One region of the Streptomyces sp. NPDC094448 genome, then DNA from elsewhere that is predicted to be linked to it. Evidence: riboswitches for the same ligand, from Rfam matches in the RefSeq annotation. Region 1 holds a riboswitch; each other region holds the start of a gene.
What was found. A riboswitch is a leader RNA that binds a small molecule or an ion and turns the genes downstream of it on or off. The one in region 1 is predicted to bind cobalamin.
Positions count from the first base shown of each region.

Region 2: another riboswitch for cobalamin. It lies ahead of ACIQ9E_RS26130 (CoA-acylating methylmalonate-semialdehyde dehydrogenase); the one in region 1 lies ahead of ACIQ9E_RS28710 (cobalamin biosynthesis protein).
Region 3: another riboswitch for cobalamin. It lies ahead of ACIQ9E_RS04945 (ribonucleoside-diphosphate reductase subunit alpha); the one in region 1 lies ahead of ACIQ9E_RS28710 (cobalamin biosynthesis protein).
Region 4: another riboswitch for cobalamin. It lies ahead of ACIQ9E_RS25480 (prenyltransferase/squalene oxidase repeat-containing protein); the one in region 1 lies ahead of ACIQ9E_RS28710 (cobalamin biosynthesis protein).

Region 1 covers NZ_JBIWGU010000018.1:56,490-58,682, reverse strand. Annotated here, with positions in the region: gene ACIQ9E_RS28715 (cobyric acid synthase) at 1-7, opposite strand, end outside; gene ACIQ9E_RS28710 (cobalamin biosynthesis protein) at 218-1,273, opposite strand; cobalamin riboswitch at 1,522-1,653, opposite strand; gene ACIQ9E_RS28705 (hypothetical protein) at 1,969-2,190, opposite strand.
Region 2 covers NZ_JBIWGU010000015.1:39,619-41,811, forward strand. Annotated here, with positions in the region: gene ACIQ9E_RS26125 (cobalamin-binding protein) at 1-603, opposite strand, end outside; cobalamin riboswitch at 658-844, shown strand; gene ACIQ9E_RS26130 (CoA-acylating methylmalonate-semialdehyde dehydrogenase) at 1,054-2,193, shown strand, end outside.
Region 3 covers NZ_JBIWGU010000002.1:340,248-342,440, forward strand. Annotated here, with positions in the region: gene ACIQ9E_RS04940 (GntR family transcriptional regulator) at 1-501, shown strand, start outside; cobalamin riboswitch at 774-936, shown strand; gene ACIQ9E_RS04945 (ribonucleoside-diphosphate reductase subunit alpha) at 1,075-2,193, shown strand, end outside.
Region 4 covers NZ_JBIWGU010000014.1:76,463-78,655, forward strand. Annotated here, with positions in the region: gene ACIQ9E_RS25475 (hypothetical protein) at 1-227, opposite strand, end outside; cobalamin riboswitch at 362-436, opposite strand; cobalamin riboswitch at 546-675, shown strand; gene ACIQ9E_RS25480 (prenyltransferase/squalene oxidase repeat-containing protein) at 802-2,193, shown strand, end outside.

The DNA.
Region 1 (2,193 bases):
CCTCCATCACCACCGCCTCCTTTCCGTACCGCCGTCTCCGATGTCCTGATGCGCGGCTCCGCCCCCGCCGGGCCGTGACGGACCCGTACCCGTGCAGTCACCGTCCGCGCAGGCGCCGACCGTGGCCCCGGAAGGCACTACGGCCGGACCCGCCCGCCGGCAGCGGAACCGGATCCCATGCTGAGCCCCACGCCCGAATCCCGTCGGAGCCTGTGGACTACCGCCCGCTCCGGGAAAAATCCGTCACCCTCTGTCGTCCCGGATCTCCCGGTCGTCCCAACTGCCCCAGTCGACTCGACTGCCCGAGCCGATCCCACTGCCCGATCCGGCGCGACTGCCCGAGCCGGCCCGCCGCCCACCGTCCGGCCACGCACACTCCGAGCGCCAGCGCGCCCACCCGCCGCGAAAGCCGTACCGCACGTTCGATGTCCCCGACCTCGACCGGCCGCGCGTCGCCGTTGAGGACCGCCCGGTGTTCGACCCGGCCGCCGTACGAGAGCGTGCCGCCGAGCCGTACCCCCAGAGCACCCGCGAACGACGCCTCGACCGGGCCCGCGTTGGGACTGGGATGCCCGTGCGCGTCCGCCCGCCAGGCCCGTACCGCACCCCGCGGGTCGTCGCCCGTGGCGACCGCGAGGGCCGCCGTGAGCCTGGCCCCCGGCCAGCCCGCCGCATCGTCGAGCCGGGCCGCCGCCCAGCCGAACCGGCGGTACCGCGGCGAGCGGTGCCCCACCATGGCGTCCAGCGTGTTCACGGCCCGGAAGCCGACGAGCCCCGGCGCCCCGGCCACGGCTCCCCACAGCAGGGCGCCCACCACCGCGTCGGAGGTGTTTTCGGCGACGGACTCCACCACGGCACGGGCGATCTCCGGCCCGTCCAGTGCCTGCGGATCCCGCCCGCACAGATGCGGCAGCCGCGTCCGGGCGGCTTCGAGGTCCCCGGCCGCCAGCGCGTCCCCCACCGCCCGAGCCTCCCGGGCCAGGGACGTACCGCCGACCACGGCCCAGGTGGCGGCAGCGGTCAGCGCGGCGGACGCCAGCGGGCGGCGGCGCAGGGCGCGCGCAGCACCCGCCGCCACGGCGACGGCGCCGCCCGCGCACACAGCGGTGTGGAGCGCGCCCCGGCCCCGGTGGTCACGCCACAGCAGCCGCTCGGCCGCGCCCGCGGCCCGCCCGAACACGGCGACGGGATGCCCGCGGCGGGGATCGCCGAGCAGCAGATCACCGAGGAGTCCCGCCGTGGCGCCGTACGCGAAGATCCGGTCGGCCCTCATGGGTCAGTGCCCGGAGGGGGCGGAGGAGCGGCCCGGGTGAACGCCCGCGCGGGCATCCCCACAGGTGCCTGCGGCGGTCGGGGCATGGGAAACCCCGGGCGGGCCGAAGGGGGAGCGGCTGGTGCCCGGGGGAGAGCCGGTGGCGCCGGAGAGGGGGTCGACAGGTCCGGAGGGACCGAGGGGGCTCGGCGGGGCAGAACCGTTGCCGCGCATGGCGAATGTCCTCACTCAGGGTGTCCGCGCCCTGGTTCGACGTGAACGGAGGCGAGAGTTCCTGGCTCCCGGGGACCTTCTCCCCGGTGACAGTGGCGGGACCGCGCCGGATTCGCACCGGCTTCCTCCACTGCCTCCGTAATGGCCCCGGCAGTCCACCACGGGGTGAGAACAGCCGTCAACTCGCCGTTGACCTGCGACGGAGCGGTGTGCGCAGAGCCACATACAAGGCCTGTCAAGCGCCCCGGCGACCCGACGGACCACGGACACACACGACGGACGCACGACAGCCGGGCCCGGCACCACGAGGGTGCCGGGCCCGGCTGTCGCCGCCACAAGGGCGGCATCCGGATCAGAAGCCCATCGGCAGCGGCCCCAAGCCGACCGAGCGGACCAAGCCGACCAAGCCGACCAAAGCCGACCAGGGTCGATCGGAACAGATCAGGGCTGACGGCGGTCGACCGGAGCCGATCGGACAGTGATCAGGTGACGATCAGATAGATGCCGTACGACACGGCGAGCGCGCAGGCCGCGAAGCAGGCGTAGGCGCCGGTACGGGGCAGGACCGTCGAACCACCCTTGGCGGCGGCCGCGTCCTGCTTGGTCAGGGCGATGACTCCGAGGGAGAACAGGCCCACCAGGGCGACGGTGCCGACGAGGCTGACACCGAAGACGGAGCCCAGGGCTTCCCAGTCGATTTTCATGCT
Region 2 (2,193 bases), on a different contig from region 1:
CGCCAGGAGGGGCAGTCCGCCCGCGTGGGTGATCTGCTCGGGGACCCAGTGGCCGGCCGGCCAGAGCGGGTCCAGCCACTCGATGGCCACGACCCGCGGGCGGCGACGGCCCGCCGTCGCCTCGCGTACCGCCGCCAGCCGGGCGGAAAGCTCCGTATGACGCAGCCGTGCCGCGCTCTCGACTCCGAGGAGTTCCCCCACCCGGACCAGGCATTCCAGGACATCGTCCAGGGTCCGGGGTTCGAGGCTGAGGACGCGGGCCTCGCCCTCCATCAGGCGGACCGCCCGCGAGACCGAGGTGTAGGAGACGGCGCATACATCGCAGAGGTCCTGGGTGAGGATCACATCGGGGGCGAGCCCGGCGAGCGCGTCGGTGTCCAGGCTGTAGAGCGACGAGCCGGAGTGCCGGGATCCGCCCACCGCATCCGAGATCTCCCGGCTGGTCAGCGCATCCGCGGAGAATTCCGCGGCGGTGACGACGGGTACGGGCGCCACGTCCTCGGGAGGCCAGTCGCACTCATGGGTACGCCCCACGAGATCACCCGCGAGGCCCAGTGCGGCGACGATGTCGGTCGCGGCCGGAAGGAGCGAGACGATACGCATGGCCAGACCTTACGTCCCCCGGGGGAGTGGCGGGGTGGACTTGCTAGGACGTCCAACTATATCGTCGGAGGCAGTACCCGCGGTGCAGGGAAGCCGGTGTGAATCCGGCACGGTCCCGCCACTGTGACCGGGGAGTGCGCGCTCCAGCGAGATGAGCCACTGACGGGAGGACCGTCGGGAAGGCCGGAACGCGTGCGGAGATCCGGGAGTCAGGATACCGGCCGTGGGTTTGTTCCGTGTTGTCCACGAGGATGGAGCAGACACGCATGGCAACGGTCCGTATCCATGGCCCTGTTGATCCGGCGAAGCACGCGCGCTCTGTGACCGGTGATTAGCCCTCGCGGCCTCCGTCTGCGCGTTCACGGCTGATCCCGCCACCACCGCCCGAGCGGCGTCGTGACGCGGCTCCGCCGTGCCATCCCCGGATCCACCTGACGAGAGCAGGCTTCCATGGTCCGTGAACTGACACACTTCACCGGCGGCAAGCGAACTCCCGGCACCTCCGGACTCTATGCCGACGTGTACGACCCCAATACCGGACAGGTCCAGGCGAAGGTGCCCCTGGCCGGGCGGGACGAGGTCCGCGCGGCCGTTGCCGACGCCGCCCGGGCGCAGACTGAGTGGGGTGCCTGGAACCCGCAGCGGCGGGCCCGGGTGCTGATGCGGTTCCTCCAGCTTGTGGAGGGCGAGCGCGAGGCCCTCGCCCGGCTGCTCTCCGCCGAGCACGGGAAGACGATCGCCGACGCACAGGGGGACCTCCAGCGGGGACTGGACGTGGTGGAGTTCGCCGTCGGCATCCCCCACCTGCTGAAGGGGGACTTCACCGACAGCGCCGGCACCGGCATCGACGTCCACTCACTTCGGGCTCCGCTCGGGGTCATCGCGGGCATCACGCCGTTCAACTTCCCGGCGATGATCCCGCTGTGGCAGGCCGCACCGGCCCTTGCCTGCGGTAACTCGTTCATCCTCAAGCCCTCGGAGCGCGACCCCTCGGTCCCGCTCCGGCTCGCCGAGCTCTTCCTGGAGGCGGGACTGCCGCCCGGGGTGTTCAACGTCGTCAATGGAGCCAAAGACGCCGTGGACACGCTCCTGGAGGACTCCCGGGTGCAGGCCCTGGGCTTCGTGGGATCCACCCCCGTAGCGGCCCATGTCTACGCCACCGCCGCCGCCCGGGGGAAACGGGCCCAGTGCTTCGGCGGCGCCAAGAACCACATGATCGTGATGCCCGACGCCGACCTCGACCAGGCCGTCGATGCCCTCATCGGCGCCGGATACGGCTCGGCCGGGGAACGCTGCATGGCCATCTCGGTGGCCGTACCCGTGGGCGAGGAGACCGCCGACGCGCTCGTCGCCCGTCTCAAGGAACGGGTCGGAACCCTGCGGATCGGCCGCTCCGACGACCCCGCCGCGGACTTCGGCCCGCTCGTCAGCCGGGACGCACTCGACCGGGTCCGCCGCTCTGTGGACACCGGAGTCGATGAGGGCGCCGAACTCGTCGTCGACGGGCGGGGTTTCACCCTGGAGGGCCACGAGGACGGGTTCTTCGCCGGCGCCTCCCTCTTCGACCGGGTCTCACCGTCGATGAGGATC
Region 3 (2,193 bases), on a different contig from region 1:
GTCTCCCAGGCACTTCAACTGACCTCGTACACGGAGGACATGAAGGCCCAGGGCCTGGAACCCGCCTCCCAGCTCCTCGACATCGGGTACGTCACCGCGGACGACACCCTCGCGGGGCTGCTCGACATCTCCACCGGCGGCCGGGTCCTGCGGATCGAACGGCTCCGGCTGGCCAGCGGTGAGCCGATGGCCATCGAGACCACCCATCTGTCGGCCAAGCGCTTCCCGGCGCTCCGGCGCAGCCTGGTCAAGTACACCTCCCTCTATACGGCACTGGCCGAGGTCTACGACGTCCGTCTCGCCGAGGCGGAGGAGACCATCGAGACGTCCCTGGCGACACCGCGCGAGGCGGGGCTGCTCGGTACGGACGTCGGGCTGCCGATGCTGATGCTGTCGCGGCACTCGCTGGACGCGCAGGGGGAGCCGGTGGAGTGGGTGCGGTCGGTGTACCGCGGCGACCGCTACAAGTTCGTCGCCCGTCTGCGCCGCCCCCAGGACTGAGCAGTTCCTTTTCCGACCCGCCCGGCCCCGAAGCCTCCCGCTCCGGGGCCGGTCCCCTTCCCGGGGTGGGCAAGGCCGGGTACCCAGGGGCGCTGGGGGTCCCCCCATTGCCCCTAGAACCTTCACCTCGCCCAGCCCGGGAAGGAGCACCGTGCCCCTTGGAGGGGCTCGGGCGGGCCGTCCCGGGCAGGGGACCGGCCGTCCCCGCAGGCGCCCGGACACGGGCGCGGGCGGCCCCGAACCGTACGGGAGTATGAGAGGCGCGACACAACATGTGGGGGCACCGCTTCGGCGGTGCCCCCACATGTATGCTCATCTCGCTGTCACCGCAGAGGAATCCGGTGCGAATCCGGAACTGTCCCGCAACGGTGTGCTTCTGCGTGCTTTGTCATGCCAGGGCAAGTCCGGCCGTCTGCCGACAGCGCACCCGGATCGTCCGACCCGGGTGCCGAGACGTCCGGGCCTCGCGGTTGGGCCGGTGGACGCCGTGCGTGCTGCCCGTTTCCGGGTACACCCGGCCTGCCCACCCCTCCCCCGCCGACGGCCCGCGAGCCGAGCGAGGGAGAGCACCACGTGACCATCGCGCCAGCCGATCCGGCTTCAGGCACCGCCCAGCAGTTTCCCGGGCAGACCCCCGGGACCCCTGCCGCGACGCCCGAGGACGGGCCGGGGACCGCCCTGCTGCGGACCCTGACCGACCTCACCGCCGATCTGCCGGACACCGACCCCGGCAGGGTGGCCGCCGCCGCGCTCCGCGGCCGGCACCCCGGATCGGACGTGGCGGAACTCCATCAGCTCGCCACCGACGCCGCCGCGGGCCTGATCTCCGAGGATCCCGCCTACTCCCGGCTGGCCGCCCGGCTGCTGACCCGGACCATCGCCGCCGAGGCCGCGGGCCAGGGCTCCGTCTCCTTCACCGCCTCGGTGCGGGTGGGGCATGCCGAGGGCCTGATCGCGGACCGTACCGCCGCCTTCGTGGAGCGGTACGCGGAGCGGCTCGACGCGACGATCGACCCGGCCGCCGACGACCGCTTCGGCTACTTCGGGCTGCGCACCCTCTACAGCCGCTATCTGCTGCGCCACCCCATCACCCGCCAAGTGATCGAGACCCCGCAGCACTTTATGCTCCGGGTCGCCTGCGGGCTCGCGGAGGACGACGGGGTACGCGCCCTGGACGAGGTCGTCGCGCTGTACGGGCTGATGAGCCGGCTGGACTATCTGCCCTCGTCGCCGACGCTCTTCAACTCCGGCACCCGCCACCCGCAGATGTCCTCCTGCTATCTGCTGGACTCCCCGCTCGACGAGCTGGACTCCATCTACGACCGCTACCACCAGGTCGCCCGGCTCTCCAAGCACGCCGGCGGTATCGGGCTGTCGTACTCCAGGATCCGGGCCCGCGGCTCCCTGATCCGCGGCACCAACGGGCACTCCAACGGCATCGTCCCGTTCCTGAAGACCCTCGACGCCTCGGTCGCCGCGGTGAACCAGGGCGGCCGCCGCAAGGGCGCCGCCGCGGTCTACCTGGAGACCTGGCACGCGGACATCGAGGAGTTCCTGGAGCTGCGCGACAACACCGGCGAGGACGCCCGGCGCACCCACAACCTCAATCTGGCGCACTGGGTCCCGGACGAGTTCATGCGCCGGGTCGCGGACGACGCCGAGTGGTCGCTCTTCTCCCCCGCCGACACCCCC
Region 4 (2,193 bases), on a different contig from region 1:
AACGCCCATTCGCTGGAGAGTCCGGAGCCCGCGTAGGAGCCGTCGGCGGCCTGGAGGGTCTTCAGATAGGCGACGCCGTTGGTCTTGGAGGTGGCTATCTGGGCGGGGGTGGAGGTCGCCGTGGCGGGCAGTGTCGCGGCGGCGAGGGCGGCGGCCGCGGCGGTGGTGGCGACCAGGGCGCGCAGTGCGGCGCGGGGCATCGGTGCGGTGGTTGCGCTACGGGGCATGTGGCCTGCTCCTGTGATGGGGGACGCCGGCCGGGCGCACCGTCCGCCGGGCCCGGGGCTCACCGGGGCCGTGGGGGCCGCTGGGCCGCCGTCCGAACGCGAGGTAACGGCTTCCTGAGTGGTGCGAGCCGCATGGGCATTCGGACTCGGCACGGTTTCCGCCGTCCCACACCGTTGCGCGTCAGTTCCGGATTCACACCGGATTCCCCCATGTGACAGCCCTGGACGGTACCTGAGGCGCAACTGCCGCGCCACCGTGCCGGTTTCACCGGAGGCCCCGCGGGGCGGTGGGATTCAGGTCACCTTGACGCCCCCTTCGGCCACATGTTCCAATCCGGCTGATACATGCTCATGTCCAGGGGAAGCCGGTGGAAATCCGGCGCTGACCCGCAACCGTGAGTCCGCCGGGCGGCGGACGAGCCGGACTGCCTGGGACGGGCGCTCGATGCAGCGAGAAACGCCGTCGCGGACTACGGCGTGGTCGACCGGCCTCCGGCGGAGTGACGCACTCCGGCCCGTGCGGGGCCGCCCCCGCCACGTGCCGTGCCCGCGCGGACGAAAACGGGGGGCCGGGGTGGGGACGAACCAAGGGACAGACGGGCGCGGCGGCCGGTGGCGGAGCCCGCGCTCCTGGGCGGCCGGGGCGGTGGCGCTGCTGGTGCTCTGCTCGGGCGGGCTGTACGCCGCCGCTCCGCCCGCGGCCGCCGACGCGCCGGAGAAGTGCACTCCGTCGAAGGGCGCGATCGTTGCGGTCGACTTCGGCGCGTTCGAGGGGCCCGTGGTCCGCGGCTGCGACCCGACTCCGACGACGGGGTACGAACTGCTGAAGACCGGCGGGTTCAGCACCGCGGGCACCGAGCACGACGGTCCCGCGTTCATCTGCCGGATCGGTCATGCCGCGGCCCCGGACGGCAAGCAGTTTCCGACGCCGGACCGGGAGAAGTGCAAGGACACCCCGGGCGCCGACGCCTACTGGTCTTACTGGGTGGCGGCGAAGGGCACCAAGGACTGGCGCTACAGCAGTCTGGGGGCAATGTCCCGGCAGCTGAGGCCGGGCGATGTGGACGCCTGGGTGTTCGGTGCCACGGAGATCGGGGGCGGCGGTGCGAAGCCGTCGTTCAGCCCGGACCAGATCCGGGCGGGCAACGGCCCGGCGGAGGTCCGCACCCGGGCGGCGGGCGGCTGGGTGCAGCAGCGGCTGACCGGCGGCGAGCGGGTGGAGACCTCCCCGGGCGAGCCCAGTGACCTGCTGACCGTCAAGGCGGCCTATGCCCTGGCCGCTACGGTGGGCAAGAGCGCGGTCCTGGACCGGGTCTCGGCGTATCTCCGCGGCCGTACCACCGCCTATGCCTATCCGCAGGGCACCGACCAGCCGCCGAACGCGGAGGCCGCGGCCCGGCTCGCACTCCTGGCGAAGATCGTCGAGAAGGATCCGCGGGACTTCGGCGGCCATGATCTGATCGGCGGTCTGCTGGCGGCGGTCTGCCCCGAGCCGGCGCCCGGAGCCCCACAGGAGGGCTGCTCGGCCGCGGGCGACTTCCGCGGGGCCGGGACCACCGAGGCACAGGCGATGGCGGTGCTGGCCCTGGTCCGTGCGGGGGTGGAGCCCCCGGAGTCCGCGGTCGCCCGGCTGACCCGGCTGGACTGCCCCGGCGGAGGTCACGGCAGCATGCTGAACCCGCCCGGCCAGTACTGCGACGGCGAACCGGCCGCGACCGCGTGGATCGCCCTGGCGCTGCACGCGGCGGGCGGCTTCGACGGGGCCCTGGCCGAGACCCTGGAAGAACTCAAGGGACAGCAGCGGGCGGACGGTTCCCTCCCCGGCTACACCGACAGCACCAATGCCGCCGATGTCACCACCACGGCCCTCGCCGCGCAGGTGCTGCGGGCGACGGGCGACAAGGCCCGCGCGGACAAGGCCGTCGCCTGGCTGGCCGGCCGGCAGTTCCCGCTCGGTGGTTTCAGC